One region of the Cohnella algarum genome, then DNA from elsewhere that is predicted to be linked to it. Evidence: riboswitches for the same ligand, from Rfam matches in the RefSeq annotation. Region 1 holds a riboswitch; each other region holds the start of a gene.
What was found. A riboswitch is a leader RNA that binds a small molecule or an ion and turns the genes downstream of it on or off. The one in region 1 is predicted to bind cyclic di-GMP.
Positions count from the first base shown of each region.

Region 2: linked by a shared signal. The riboswitch ahead of JW799_RS15315 (EAL domain-containing protein) and the one ahead of JW799_RS12910 (transglutaminase-like domain-containing protein) in region 1 are both predicted to bind cyclic di-GMP.
Region 3: linked by a shared signal. The riboswitch ahead of JW799_RS14840 (methyl-accepting chemotaxis protein) and the one ahead of JW799_RS12910 (transglutaminase-like domain-containing protein) in region 1 are both predicted to bind cyclic di-GMP.

Region 1 is NZ_JAFHKM010000002.1:2,825,298-2,830,309, reverse strand. It holds gene JW799_RS12920 (glycoside hydrolase family 15 protein) at 1-25, shown strand, start outside; gene JW799_RS12915 (diguanylate cyclase domain-containing protein) at 54-1,628, opposite strand; gene JW799_RS12910 (transglutaminase-like domain-containing protein) at 1,822-2,634, opposite strand; cyclic di-GMP riboswitch class I at 2,648-2,732, opposite strand; cyclic di-GMP riboswitch class I at 2,774-2,857, opposite strand; gene JW799_RS12905 (class D sortase) at 2,911-3,585, opposite strand; gene JW799_RS29625 (LPXTG cell wall anchor domain-containing protein) at 3,663-4,439, opposite strand; gene JW799_RS12895 (alpha/beta hydrolase) at 4,876-5,012, opposite strand, start outside.
Region 2 is NZ_JAFHKM010000002.1:3,451,469-3,456,480, forward strand. It holds gene JW799_RS15295 (D-2-hydroxyacid dehydrogenase) at 1-830, opposite strand, end outside; gene JW799_RS15300 (hypothetical protein) at 880-1,044, opposite strand; gene JW799_RS15305 (GGDEF domain-containing protein) at 1,308-2,102, opposite strand; gene JW799_RS15310 (hypothetical protein) at 2,140-2,451, opposite strand; gene JW799_RS15315 (EAL domain-containing protein) at 2,478-3,221, opposite strand; cyclic di-GMP riboswitch class I at 3,249-3,335, opposite strand; gene JW799_RS15320 (tautomerase family protein) at 3,530-3,916, shown strand; gene JW799_RS15325 (HAD family hydrolase) at 3,971-4,624, shown strand; gene JW799_RS15330 (helix-turn-helix transcriptional regulator) at 4,704-5,012, opposite strand, start outside.
Region 3 is NZ_JAFHKM010000002.1:3,341,457-3,346,468, forward strand. It holds gene JW799_RS14835 (endonuclease) at 1-1,042, shown strand, start outside; cyclic di-GMP riboswitch class I at 1,352-1,433, shown strand; gene JW799_RS14840 (methyl-accepting chemotaxis protein) at 1,654-2,943, shown strand; gene JW799_RS14845 (GAF domain-containing protein) at 2,967-3,404, shown strand; gene JW799_RS14850 (thiamine pyrophosphate-binding protein) at 3,424-5,012, shown strand, end outside.

The DNA.
Region 1 (5,012 bases):
GGCGGGATATCCGGCCGACGCCTGAATCAAGCCGCGCGCCGCCCGCTTCCGGGTCAGACGTCCAACGAGGCTTCCGGAAACGGCGGCGTGCGGTCGCTTTTGTACATTTGAAAGCCGTTTTTGCCCTTCTTCTTGACGTCATACATGGCGGCGTCGGCATGGTCCATCAACTGCCCGGCGGTGTCCCCGTCCTGCGGAAAAACGGCGATGCCGATGCTGGCCGAAGCCTGTACGCCGTATACGATCCCCTCGGGAATCCGATGCATAGCCTGGACGATCCGGTCGGCCAGGTCCGCCATTTCCTCCCCCAGCCGCTCTCCCCGGCAGATTACGGCGAATTCGTCCCCGCCTATGCGGGCGAGCATGGCCTGGCTTCCGCTCAGGCAGCCCTGGATCCGTTCCGTCGCCTGTCTCAGAAAAAGATCGCCTTGCGTATGGCCGAACGCGTCGTTTATTTTTTTGAACCCGTCCATATCGACGATCATGACGCCGAACGGCTTGCCCGTTTCCCGGCTCGATCGAATTTCCTCTTCCAACGTTTTGTTGAACATTCTCCGGTTCGGCAGCTTCGTCAGCTCGTCGTGATAGGCCAGGTAACGAATCTGCTCGACCGCCCGTTTTTCGCTCGTAATATCCTTGATGACGATAAAGCTTCGCACCTCCTCCCCGTCCAGTTCGACCCGAACGGGAATTCGCGTCACCTGAAGCTCGCGCCGCTGTCCTTTGGCGTCGAGAAACGGCATCTCGCAAGGACGCTGTTCGGGAGCGCGCAACGAAAGCAAAAACAGCTTTTTCGTTTTCCGCCGGACTTCCGGCGGCACGCGGTCAAGCACGGAGGAAAGCGGCTTGCCTCGCAATTGCCGGCTTTCCATGCCCGTGATGGAAGCGGCCGAAGCGTTCAATCCGACGATTTTATACTGGCTGTCGATCAGAACGATTCCGTCCCGGCTGTTCTCGTACAACGATTTATAGGCATTTTCTCCGGCGTCTGCCGTTTTCGAATCTCGCGTTCTTTGCAGCACGTACATGCCCAGCAGCGAAAGCAGCCACACCAGAACCAATGCCGCCATGAAATGGCTGACGTTCAGCGCGGCGGGCACCATCATATAACCTAAAATGGCTGCGGCGATCGCCCCTTTGGCAAGCCTGGGAAAAATGCAGCTGACCCCTGCGATGGCGACGACGGCCGTAATCGCGACGATCGCGATGAGATTGGGATCGTAGACCTCCATAAGCCAAGGGGCGGCCAAGCCGTTGTAATGCATCGACGACAACCCTGCGGCCAGCAGCGTCGTCCCCGCCATGCATTGGCGCAGGTTCAGGCTTTTTTCGTCCATGATCCAGCTGGCCATCAGCACGGCCGTGACGACGGCGATCAGCGCCACCAGAACCGAAGTTAAAGCGAAAAGAAACGGAAACGTCCGGGAAACGTCGATCATTTCCGAGAAAAAATCCGTCCCGATGCCGAAAACGACGGTCACCGCCGCCTGAACCGCGGCGAGCCGCCCTTTTTCCCCTTTCGAAAGCCCGATCTTGCCCGCGAAGCTCAGGCAGGCATATAAATTCACGGCTGCGAGCGCGTAGACGATCATTACCGTTACGATTGAATTTCCTCCAAAAGCAAACATATCCTTACCTCTTTCGTTTCGTTGCCTGAAATTTCGGGACGAACGACCCATTGCCGGCCCCGAATATCGCTCATTCAAGTATAGCCGTTTGAACTGTACAGAAACTGAACGCTCGATTTCGATCTGAAAAAAAGCCCCGAAAACCGCGCTGCGGCTCGGAGCTTCCTGGGCTTTTTTTGCAAATTCCAAGGCTTTAGTACACCTTGTCCGTCGTATAGAGAGCGGCATCCTTGATCATTTGGAAATCTTGCTTGCCGGCTTTGAGTCCGGCGTCGACCGTCGTATCGATCGTCACCCATTGGCCGTCCAGAAACACTTGATTCCAGGCATGGTACTCGGTTACGTACGTCGTTTTGCCCGTCACCAGCTTCGTCGGGATATCGAGCGCGCGCAGCATGCCGGCCGTCAAGGCGGCGTAGCCGTAGCAGATATCCTTGTTGCTGGCGAACGTGCGGTCGATTTGCGGCAGGTAATCCGGCGTGGCTGCGGCCGCGAGCTCTTTGTCGTACTTGACGTTGTCGATTACGTATCGGTAAACGGCGGCCACCTTTTCGGCGTCCGTCTTTTTGTTCTGCGTCAGTTCCTTCGCCTTTTGAACGGCGATGCTGTTCGGCGTCCAATCGATGTTCTGTACCTGGTTCAAATAAACGGCCGTGCCGTCCTGCAAAGCGAGCGTCAGCGTTGCCTTGTCCACGACTTTGTACTGATTGCCGCTGACGTTTTCCAGAATCGTCACCGTGTAGTCGCCGTTGCCCAACTGCAGAGGGAACCATTCGACAGGCTTGTCCGCTCTGAGCGTATAGGTATATTTTCCGGTGTCCTTGACGATCATGGCCTTCGTTTTGACGTCGGCTTTGACTGCATAGCGCACGCCGACCGCCCCGGTATCCAGCTTTGTCGTGTCCAGCCATTCCGCGCCGGTTTCGTTGGCGGCGTAGGCTGCGGCGCCAAACAACATGGTAAACAATATAACGATCGCGGCGGTCGCGAACGCGAGCTTGCGCATTCGTAAAACTCCCTTCGGCGGCCAGGCTGCCATCTCGCTAGGAGGAAGGCCCTATGGCTTTGCGTCCCTGCCTTTCGACAGGTATGCCATTATCGGTAAAGTTTTCAGAGGCTTCGAAAAAACAAAAAAAGCCATGTCGTTCGGCAACTGGCTGCCATCTCGCTCGGAGGAAGGCCCTGTAGCTTTGCGTCCCTGCCTTTCGACAGGTTTGCCGTTATCGTGATAAGCTTTTACATAAAAATTATACCATTATTTGTCGAAATAGAAAAGCAGTTTTTAATCCGCCGTCGCGGCGGAATCGGTTATTTTGGCGTGAACGATCAGACGATGCGTGGGGTTGACGAGCGGATCGCACGTAATGAGCGTCAAAATGCGGTCCGTTCCGTTCGGCTCCAGCACGGAAAGCTCCGTCGGCTCCACGATTTTGATTTCGTAAACCGTGTAGCTGTAGCTGCCCTCGCTTGTCTTGACGTCGATCTTGTCGCCGATTTCCACTTCGTCGAGCCGGTTGAACAAGCGGCCCTTCGTTCTGGCTCTATGCGCGGCGACGGCGGCATTGCCGACCTCTCCCAGCGCGGCCGTCTCTGTCATGTGCGCCGCGGCGTGCTTCATGTTCTGCTTGGTGGCCCCTTCGAGCACCGGCAGCTTGACGTCGATTTTGTCGATCGTCAGGATGGCGAGCGGCCGTTCGTCCTCCGCGTACGCGGCAAACGGGTCGGGCTCCTCCGGTTCTTCTTCCTGCGCGCTTTGTTCCAATAGCGCGTTCACTTTCGCCAAGCCGTTCTTTAGCGTAGATACGGAAGACGACAGCCGATCGTCGGCTTCGGCCAGCTCCCGCTCCGCGGCAGCCAGCAACTGCGCCTGCTTCCGGTCCTGAACCCACTCGTTCAGATGCGGGTAGCAGATCAGAAAAACGCCCGCCAGGATGAAAAGCAAGTACAGCTTTTTCATGTCGTTATCCCTCCTGGGCCGTGGAGAAGCGTGAATGCAGCGACGCATTCAGGCCGGACAGGCCCGCGTTCATACGGTCAGTTTACGCGTTTTTTGCGCAGCAGGCAAACGCCGAAAACGGCAAGCGCCGATCCGAACAGGTAAAACGGAAGCGGACCGGACTCGCCGGTCTGCGGCAGCGTGCCAAGCGGCGCCTCGTCCTCTTCGATCGTCTTCGCGGCATCAACGCCGTGATCGACGGTTCCGAGCGGCACTTCCTCCTCGGCCACCTCGATCACTTCGCCCGTTTCGTCCGAGCCGGCGACATACGACGCCGCTTCCGGCAGTTCCGGAATGACGTCCGGCTTCGCCGCCATTTCGACGGTTCCAAGCGGTACTTCCTCCTCGGCCACCTCGATCACTTCGCCCGTTTCGTCCGAGCCGGCGACATAAGACGCCGCTTCCGGCAGCTCCGGAATGACGTCCGGCTTCGCCTCCGTTTCGACGGTTCCGAGCGGCACTTCCTCCTCGGCGATCTCGATCACTTCGCCCGTTTCGTCCGAGCCGGCGACATACGACGCCGCTTCCGGCAGCTCCGGAATGACGTCCGGCTTGGCCTTCGTTTCGACGGTTCCGAGCGGCACTTCCTCCTCGGCGATCTCGACCACTTCGCCCGTTTTGTCCGAGTCGGCGACATACAACGCCGCTTCCGGCAGCTCCGGAATGACGTCCGGCTTGGCCGACTCAGAGGCCGCGCCGAGCGGCGGTGCCGAAGCGGCCGATGCCGCCCCCACGTCCGAGAAAGCTCCATAGGCAACGACAAGCAACACGGCCAACAAGCGCAAATTGACCATCGTTTTCAAAAATCTTTTCACAGCTGCCTCCCGATTCATTGATTTCGTCCATCTATCTTTTTCTCCGCACATGTTGCTAACGAACAGCACCATAACAGAGTAGCAGGAGGATCTGTACAAAAACTGTACTAAACGACATGTCAGATCGGCCCGGTCCGACAAAAGACCAGTGGCTTAAGCATCAATTTTCGATAAAAATACGCCGGTATGGGGAAAACGTCTGCTTGATCGTCAGCGCGCGGCGGTGGGGTGAGATGAGTAAATTTGACCCAACCGGAAGCGGCTGTACGCGGACGGCGGGCCTAGATGGGTCGCCACGACTCAACTGGGACGACGGCGTGCGCGGCGGTGGGGTGAGATGAGTAAATTTGACCCAACTGGAATCGGCTTTAAGCCACGCGGAGAGGGCAAGAAAGCCCTCAACCGCTGCCGCGCGGACTCGAAGGCTTCGTTCGGCCTATATGCTCCAATGGTGCCACTCCTGCTGCCGCTGGTCGTAGCCGCCGAGCCAATCCGAGGTGGCGCGGATCAGCTCTTTTTTATGCTCGCCGCTCGAATAGGTGTGATCCGCCTGAAAAATGACGACTTTGTCGC
Region 2 (5,012 bases), 630 kb from region 1:
TGCGGAGTTATGATGACGTTGTCCATGCTCCACAGCGGATGGTCGTCAGGCAGCGGTTCCTTTTCGAACACGTCCAGGCCGGCGCCGGCGATCCGGCCCTCGGCGAGCGCCTCCGTCAAGGCGGCGGTGTCGACGGCCGACCCCCGGCCGACGTTGATGAAACAGGCGGTCGGCTTCATGCGGGCGAAACGCCCGGCGTCGAACAGGCGGACGGTCCGCTCCGTATGCGGGAGGATGTTGACGACATAATCGCTTTCGGCGAGCAGGTCATCCAGCCCTTCCGGTCCGGACATGCGATCGAAATAAGGGGCCGGCCGGCCCGAGCGCCGGAGCCCGAGCACGCGCATGCCGAACGCCTGCGCGATTCGCGCCGTCTCTTCGCCGATCGCGCCCGCGCCGACGATGCCGAGCGTTTTGCCGCGCAGCTCGCCGTAAGCGCCCAGCGGCTCCCATTTCCGCTCGGCCTGCTTCCGAACGGCCAGATGCAGCTTGCGCCCGAACGCCAGCATCATCGCGAACGCCGTTTCCGCCATCGGGACGGGATGAACGCCGCTGGCGTCCGTCACGACGGCGCCTTTTTGCTCAAGCGCCTTCAACGGCAAATAATCGACCCCGGCCGATCCCGCCTGCACCCAGCGCAGCTTGGCATCCGGCCGAAGCAGGTCCGCTTCCGCCTCTTTCGCCCAGCCGCAAATCACTTCCGCTTCCCGAAAGATTCCGGGATCGAGCTCTTTCGCTTTGCCGAAAACGACGTTCCAGCCCGGGACGGCGCTTCGGATTCGTTCCTCCTGCTCCGGCGTAAAGCCGGACAAGCCGACGAGCGTACGCATACGCGATCTTCCCTTCTGTACTAGATGAAAGAGCAAGGGGCGCTCCCGTTTATTTCCTGCTTTTTACATGCGAAAAAATGAGCAGCCACATGATGCAGCCCAGCAAAATAGGGGTTCCGCTTTCCTGCAAATCCATGCCGTCAGGGCTCAATCCGATTCCCGTGAAAAAACCGAGCGCCAGGCAAATGAGCACTTCCAGAAGCTTGGCAAGCATAACGTTCTCCTTTTCGGGCAAAAGTCATGCTTGCATCATAGACAAGTTCGCGGCCGATTGCAACCGGCTTGAAAGGCGGGGGGAAGCAGCGCGGGGCGGGAAGTATCGGAACGGACGGTCAGCAAAGGAAGGACAACAGAGAAGCCGACAGAGAAGCCAGCAGAGAAGCCGACAGAGAAGCCAGTAGAGAAGCCGACAGAGAGGCGAGCGGGCGCTTTGCAAAACAGCGGCGCACAAAAGCGACGGCAGCGGACGAATGAAAATCAGACTTTGCCCGTCTTCCGCTCGGTGGACATCAGGCTGGCCCGCAGGACGAGTTCCCGAAACGTCAGCTTGCCGAGATCCGGTTCCGCGCCGGCGTCCAGCCATCCGACCGAAGCCGATACGTGCGCCGGACCGACGGAGAAGCCGTCCGCCAGCGTCCCGACGGCATCTCGAATGAAGGAAGGAGGACGTTTGCTAAGCACCGCGAATTCGTCTCCCGCATACCGGCATAGACAATCTTCTTCGCCGAAGACGGATTTCAGTTTCCCCGCGAAGCCGCAAATAAGGTCATCCCCGACCGGATGCCCGAACCGCTTGTTGACGACGCCGAAATCGTTCAAATCGATGAACAAAAAATGAAACGGCTGGCCGCGCGCGATCAGATCCAACGCAATCGCCTCGAGATAATCGGATCTGAACAGTCCGGTCATCGGATCGGTCAGCTCCGCAATCCGGGAAGCAAGCGTCTCCCGGGTGACGATCCCGGACGGGGATCCGTCCTTCGAACGGACGAGCAGCCGCTCAATGCCGTTCTCCGCCATCAAGTTCAGAGCGTCCCAAACGAAGGCGTCCTCGACGGTTCCGATCGGATCGGCAGTCATCGCGTCGGCAACGATCCGGTTCGGATGCGTCGTTCGCACGTCGCGCGACGTCAGGATGCCCGTGACCGTTCCCGCATCGACGACGAGGAGGGAGCCGATGCGAAACCTCTCCATCAGTTCGGAGGCATGGAGCACGCTTCGACCGGACGACACGCTATGAATCGTGCGAGTCATCACTTCGCCGACCTTCATCGGATGTCGACCTCCCGTTGCACGGATACCTCCACCTTCAGCTCCGAGCGAAGCACCATCGTTTCGTTGATGAGCCCTCGGCTTCCTGAACGATGACGTCCATCAGTACGCTCTCGTCCAGCATTTGCAGAAGGGAGGTGCGGATGAGGACAGCCTCGATCTTCGGATGGTCGGTCCGGACCACGGAGAACTGGTCGGGGCTAAGCGCCTCGGCCATTCTGCGCACGGCTTCCGGACCGATCGGGGCGCGCCTGCCGATAATAAGCAAATCCTGCATGGGCGGCATTTCAAACTCGGAAATTTTTAATGACAGCATCGCTTTTCTCGAATAGTTCTTTCGGTCTTCCAATATCTACGACTCCCTTTTCCGAAGATTTAAGGGACGCCCGTTGAGTAGAGGTCCGCCAGCCGCTTCGGCTTGGACAACAGAAATCCCTGTCCCAACGCGACGCCCAACTGCTGCGCCTGCATCAGGTCTTCCGTTTCTTCAATCCCCTCCAAGATAAGCAGCGTGTTGTCCTTGCAATATTCCGCAAACAACTTCAACATTTTGCGTTTTTCCGCGTCGACCTGCAGATCCCTGCCGAAAAACCGGTCCAGCTTGATCATGTCGGGGGCGATTTCGATAATTTTCCTGAGCGTCGTCGCTCCTTCCCCCACATCGTCGAATGCGACAAGAAATCCGGATTCGCGGAGCCAACGCAAGTTGCCGATAAAGTTCGCGTCATCCCAGCTCTCCGCTTCCGTCACCGTCTCGTTGATTTCGAATACGATCCGGTCTGCCAGAACCAGATAATCCCGCAAAGCCTTTTCGATAAAATGCGGGAACGTCTCGTCCGCGAGCGAGGACGGAAAGACGTTAAGAAACAGGTACTCGCCGGACTCCTTCCGCTTCTTGTCGGCAAAGAAAGCGGCGATAGCGCTGTATACGGACAGCGTATCCAGCTCGAACAGCTTGTTTTGCTCCGCGGCCGCTTTGAAAAGCAGGTCCGGCGAGCGAACGGCGTCGCAACGGATGAGCGCCTCATAACCGAGCACGGACCGGTCGGCAAGATGCAGCACCGGCTGAAAAAGGTGATAAAAATCTTGCTGCGTAATGAGATTTTCCATCGTAGTCATGAGTTTTCCTTTCTGATGATCGACAATTTCGGTAACCCGGCTGCCTTAGATTCTGGATCCTTAGGCCCATGGGCTTTGCGCCCCTTTTTTTCAAAAGGTTTGCGATTTTCGGTTTGAACGCACCAGTCGAAAGGACCAAGTTGTCACCCTTTTTACCTATAAAGATAATGTTTCGCCATAAATCGACTAAATTCCTACGGAACATGCGTTCGATTTTCGGGGCGGCTTCTTTTGTTTGCCGGGGAAATCATGATACGATAGAGGCGGATACGGAGTTTCAGAAGGAGACAGAGAGAGGTGAGCAGCCAATGGCTCAGGTAAAAGTATACGGTATTCGCGAACGGCTTGGAGCGGTAAGGGAAACGCTGTCGGACATTATCCATATGTGTCTGACGGAAGCGTGGGGAATTCCCGAACAAAAAAGATTTCAACGCTTCATCGGGTTGGACAAGGCGGATTTCATTTTTCCCGCCGACCGTTCCGAGCATTACACGATTGTAGAGATTATGATGTTCGAAGGTCGTTCGGAGGAAGCGAAAAAAAACCTGATCCGGCTGCTGTACGAAGGAGCGGGAGCGTGCGGGCTTACCGAGAACGATCTGGAAATCGTCCTCATCGAGATGCCCAGAGGCAATTGGGGCATTCGCGGAAAATCCGGAGACGAGCTCGCGCTTTCGTACGCGGTCGATATTTGAACCGGCCGCCATCGCCGCCGCAAGCCATGCTGGAGAAGAAAGGAAGAGAAGCGATTGATCAAGGCAGTCGTGTTCGATTTTGACGGAACGATATTGGATACCGAGTCGGTGGCGTACGACGCGTTTTGCGACATCTTCTCGGACCACGGCCAGAAGCTGGAGCTCGAACGCTGGGCGCTGGGAATCGGCACGTGGGGCGCCTACGACCCTTACGAGGATTTGGAGCGGCTTTGCGGCCGACCGATCGACCGCCCGGCCGTTGAACGTCTGTTCAACGAACGGTTCGCCGCCAAGTCCAAAGAAGTCGAGCTTCGGCCGGGCGTCATCGCGACGCTGGAAGAAGCGAAGCGGCGGGATTTGCGCATCGGTCTTGCGACGAGCTCTTACCGCCGCTCGGTCGAACCGCATCTGAGGGAGCACGGGCTGCTCGCTTATTTCGATGCGATCCATACGGCGGACGAGGTGGAAAAAGTCAAGCCCGACCCGGCGCTGTACAAGCTTGCGCTCGCATCGCTAGGCGTCCGCGGAAACGAAGCGGTCGCGATCGAAGATTCCGTCAACGGGCTGAGGGCGGCGAAGGCCGCCGGCATGTACGGCATCGCCGTGCCGAACCCGCTGACGGAAGGAATGGACTTTTCCGAAGCCGATCTGAAAATCGCTTCGCTTGCCGAGCAGCCGCTGTCCGATTGGATCGGCCGGTTCGGCTGAAGCCGCGCGGCCAAGGCCGGCAGGCGCGCGCGGACGGGCGGGCGGACGCGGGCGGGGCGGGAACCGCGCCCGCCCGCCGTCAACCTTTGCGGTATTGGCCGGGCGAGATTCCTTCCAGCTTTTTGAACACTTTGCTGAAATATTTCTCGTCGGCATAGCCGACCATGTTCGCGACCTCGGCAATCCGCAAGCGGGGATTGAGCAGCAGCCGCTTCGCTTTGCCGATCCGGACCCGCCCGAGAAAATCGGACAGATTCTCCCCGAACTCCTGTTTGAATTTCCGCGAAATGTATTCCCGGCTCATGTAAAAATGGCCGGCGATCTCCTGCAGCGTCAACTCCCGGTTATAATTCGACTCGATGTATTTGGCGATTTCGCGCATCGCGTT
Region 3 (5,012 bases), 520 kb from region 1:
CGATGCGGTGAAAGGCGAGGTCAGCAACCACGTCCGGGTGGATGTCCGGACCGGACTCAGCCTGAGCGAATTTCCTTACGAGGAAGGGCAAGTCGTCACGGTGAAGGGCGTATCCGCCATCTTCCGGGGCCTTTACCAGCTGAAGCCTCGCGGCCTTGAGGATTTCGCGCTGGCGCAGGCGCCGCTCGGCCAGGTGACGCTGGAGGCGTCGCCGACGCTGCTGCCGGTCGGCGGCACCGCCGAGACGTCGATCGCCGGGTTGTTGACGGACGGAACGCCGGCGGATCTGAGCGCCGCGTCTGTCACGTACGTCAGCGACGGACCGGCGGTCGAAGTGAGTCCGGAAGGACAAATTACCGGCGTTCAGGCGGGAAGCGCGTCGGTAACGGCTCACGTTGTCTATAACGGGCAAACCGTCGTCTCCAATGCGGTAACGTTGACGGTTTTCGAACCGCTCGCGACGGGAGCGCCGGGCAAGCCCGTATTATCCGACAACAACGGCCACGACACCGGTCTTAAGGACGGCAGCTACACCGTGACGATGAATATGTGGTGGGGCAACAACGGCTCGGTCTTCAAACTGTACGAGAACGGAGTCCTGATCAGCGAGCAAAGCTTGGCGGACGCTTCGCCCTCGGCGCAAAAAGCGGCCGTTGACATTGCCGGCAAGCCGAACGGCACGTATGCGTACACATGCGAACTGATCAATGTTTTCGGAACGGCAACGTGCGGAGAACATGTCGTGACCGTTACCGACGCCAATCCGGGCAAGCCGGTGCTGTCCCAAGACAACTGGGACGGGGACGGCAACTACAAGGTGACGATGAACATGTGGTGGGGAACGAACGCCGGCGAATACCGGCTGTATGAAAACGGCACGCTGGTCGATACGCAGGTTCTGAACGCCTCGACGCCGGGCGCGCAAAGCGCCGTAACGAGCCTTGAAGGCAGGGCGCCGGGAACTTACGAGTACCGTGGCGAATTGATCAACGCCGCCGGGACGACGTCCGGCGAAACGATTGTCGTGACCGTAACCAAGTAAAGGTTAGTTCTTCGTTTCGACCGCATCCCCAACATCCGGGCCCGCCCGACTGGCGCGTCCGGTTGTTGCGTTTAGGAGACGGACGGTGACGCGCGACCGGGAGCGAATGAAAACGAGGGAGGAACGAACCGGGGGCGGAAACTATCGGTACGTTGACCGGCAAGGCTTGATTACGCTTACAATAATAGGATAAACGGTACGGTAGAAGATTTTGAAAAAAATTTTGTAAATAAATCTAAATTTCTATCAAATTTACTCGCATTATTCCGATAACTATACATACAGGAAGTTAAAGAAATCATAAAGTGAAGAAGTGAACGGCAAACCTGTCGAAAGGCAGGGACGCAAAGCTACGGGTCTAAGGTTCTGCTATGATCGCCGGGCTGCCAACTTATGGATCTTTTGTGTCTTCATGAGGGCGGCAGGGCTTTCTTTTAGTAGAAAGTCCTTTTTGTTTTTCCCTGAAGAAGACGACTCCTGCAAAACGCGCAGCCGCGGAAAGAAGGTGGTTCGGGGAAGACGAGACCAACGCCCGGAAGACAAGGACTCGGCGCTGCCCTCCGGGCGGGAACGGCAGGAACGCCGAAAACGGATTGCTGGAGGAGAAACGCTTGAACGTTGGGCATTGGAAAAAGGGCACGGTCGGAAAATGGGCGCTGGCCGCGACGGGCTTTATCGCGGTTTTCTCCGTCGCGTTCGGCCTCGCGATCTATTTTACGGCCGCGTCGGTCATGCGAATCGAAATGGACGCAACCTACATAAAAGACTTGAAAACCAGGGTCGCCTGGCTGAGCGTCGGATTCGCCGTTTTATTTTTGCTGCTGGGCAGCTTCTGCGCGTATGCGGCCATTCGCAAGGCGGCCCGCGCCGGCGTCTTCGGCGCTTCCGCAGCGTTAACCGCAGGGGTGCAGGGCGAAAGCGCGGCTCTCGCAACGTCGGAATCAATGCCCTTGGAGAACGGGCAGCTGCGCGAAGTGCTGGCCCGCATCGGCGGGCTGACGAACGAAGTGGCGGCGGCTTCGCAATCGCTGGCGAGCAACACGGAGTTTTGCACGGACATGGTCGTCGGCATTTCGGAGTCGATCCGGCAGATCGCCGGCGGCAGCGAAACGATTGCCGAAAGCTCCCGGGGCAACATGTTCATGCTGGAAGAAGTCAGCAAAGGGATGGAGCACATCGCGGAATCGTCGCAGGGACTGGCGAACGAGATGTCCGAAGTCGCGCAGAAGGCGAGCGGCGGCATGGAGCTGATCGAGCGGACCGTCGCGCAGATGCAGAACATTACCGAAGCGGCGCTGGCCTCCTCGGCGGCGGTCGAGCAGATGGACAGGCGCACCCTGGAAATCGACCGGGTGACGGCGATCATGGGCGAGATTGCCTCCAGGATCAACCTCCTGTCGCTGAACGCGGCGATCGAGGCGGCGCGCGCGGGCGAATTCGGGCGCGGCTTCGCGGTCGTGGCGGACGAGGTCCGCAAGCTCGCGGACCAGTCTTCGAGCTCGACCAAGGAGATCGCCAGGACGGTCGAGCATATCCGCGCCGGCTCGCGGGAGACGCGGGAAGCGATGAGCCGGGTGCTGGACGAGGTCCGGTCCGGTTCGGAGCTCGCGGGCGTCGCGGGGCAATCGTTCCGCGAAATCGCGTCATTGACGGAAAACGTGTCCTTCAAGGTGCAGGAAGTGTCGGGCGTGACGGAGGAAATCAGCGCCAGCGCGGAACAGATCCTGAGCTCGGTGCGCGAGACGGTGTCGATTACCGAAGTGTCGCTTGCGGGAACGAAGGAGATCGCGGTTTGCTCCGACGAGCAGCTCGCCGCGATGGAAGAGTCGCTTCAATCCGCGCGGCAAATGCAGGAGCAGGCCCAGCGGCTGCGGCAGGAGCTGGATTCGCTCGCGGATTGACGAGACGAAGGAGGGAAAAAGCAATGGATTTGGAGCGGCTTGGCGAGCTGTTCGAAGAGCTCGAGCGATTGACCGGCGTGCGGGACATCGCCTGCCACCGGATCGAAGGAGGCCGCCTGCATCCCGTCCTCAAGACGAAAACCGACAAGCTCGGCGTCGAAAAGTGGAAAAGCGTACATGCGGAAAGCCCGGTCTACGTCGAGCGCGACCGGCTGCTTTCCGATCTCGTCCGCGATCCCCGGCCGATTGCCGTGCAGGATGTCAAGAACGATCCGCGGTCGGCGTCGGAGTTTTTCCTATTCGGCATCGACAGCATTTTGATTTTGCCGGTAACGGAGGAAGCGGTCGTCAAAAGCATCGTCCTGGTCGCGTCCATCGGAGAGCTGCATGAATTCACGGGAGAAGAGATCGGTCAGGCGCAGCGGCTGGTAGAAGGATACAGAGAGATATTTCAAGCTTAACGGAGGAGAGTGGGCTCAGATGAAAATCGCGGAAGCCATACTTCGCTATCTGAAAGCAAGCCAAGTCGAGTATCTGTTCGGCATCCCGGCGGGAATTATCGGACCGCTGTACGACTCCCTGATCGATGTCGGCATCGCGCCGATCATCACCAAAAACGAAGCCGGAGCCGCTTATATGGCGGCCCGTTACGCGAGCGTTACCGGCAAGCTTGCGGTATGCGCGGGCGCCGGCGCGGTCGGCGTGAGCAACATGATGAACGGAATCGCCGACGCGAGCCGAGCCAAGGCCCCGATGCTGATTGTCGCGGGCTATATCAACCGCTGGCAGATGGGCAAGGGAGCCATCCAGGAGCTGGACGGCGAGCATATGGTCCAAGCGGTCACGAAGTACAGCGCGACCGTGCTGAACGAAGCCGACGTGCTCGCCGAGCTTGACAAGGCGGTTCGCATTGCGCTCACGCCGCCGTGCGGGCCGGTTTATCTCTCTGTCCCGATCGACGTGCAGCGGGCGGAGGCCGAATGGCCGCTGCCGGAGCCCGCCGATCTTGCCGAGCTGCAGGCGGTAAGGCCCGATCCGGCCGATCTGGAACGGGCGGCCGGGCTGATCGGCCGTTCCGCGGAAGGCCTCATCATGGTCGGCCGCGGGGGCCGGGGCTTCGGCGAGGAAATCATGCGGCTCAGCGAGCGCTTGCAATGGCCGATCATCACGACGCCCGCCGGCAAAGGAGTCGTGCCCGCGGATTTCCCGCTGAACCTGGGCAATTACGGTTTTTCCAGCACGGATGCGGCGTTCGCGCACGTGAATTCTTCTTCCCCTTCCTGCGTGCTTATTTTGGGGACAAGTCTCGGGGAAGCCTCCACCTGCAACTTCAACGAGGCGCTCGTGGCCGGAAGAACGGTGATCCACGTCGACCGCGACCCGAGGGAGCTCGGCAAGGTGTTCAAAACCGATGCGGCGATTCGCGGGGATTTAAAGGAGGTGCTGCCCTACTTCATCGGCAACTGCCGCGGCGCTCGGGCGCCTTATCGCAAGCCGGAGCCGGTCAACGAGCCGTACGCGCAAAATCACACCGGACTTTCGCTCCGCCTTTTTCTCGAGGCGCTGCCCCGCTATATGCCGGCCAATACGCGCTACGCGTGCGATATCGGAGAATTTACGAATTTCGTGCTGAAGTATTTGGAAATTCCGTCGGGCGGCGATTTCGAAATCAATCTGGATTACGGAGCCATGGGGTCGGCGATCGCCGGCGCGGCGGGACTCGCCGCTGCCGAACCGGGCCGTCCGGTGGCGGCGCTGGCGGGAGACGGCTGCTTCTTCATGAACGGCATGGAGATTTTTACCGCCAAGGAGTATCGGCTGCCGGTCGTCTACTTCATCATCAACAACGCCATGCTGTCGTATGTCGAGAGAGGGCAGAAATTCCTGTATAACCGGACGATTCCCGACTACAAGCAGGAGCGGATCTCGATCGCCGACATGATGCGGGCGGCCGGGGTTCGGGCGATGGCGGTGGACAAGCTGGAGGACTTGCGCGGCATTCCGGATTTCGTAAGCGGGCTCGACGGGCCCTGCGTCATCGAAGTCGTGACGGACGGCAGCGAGCCGGC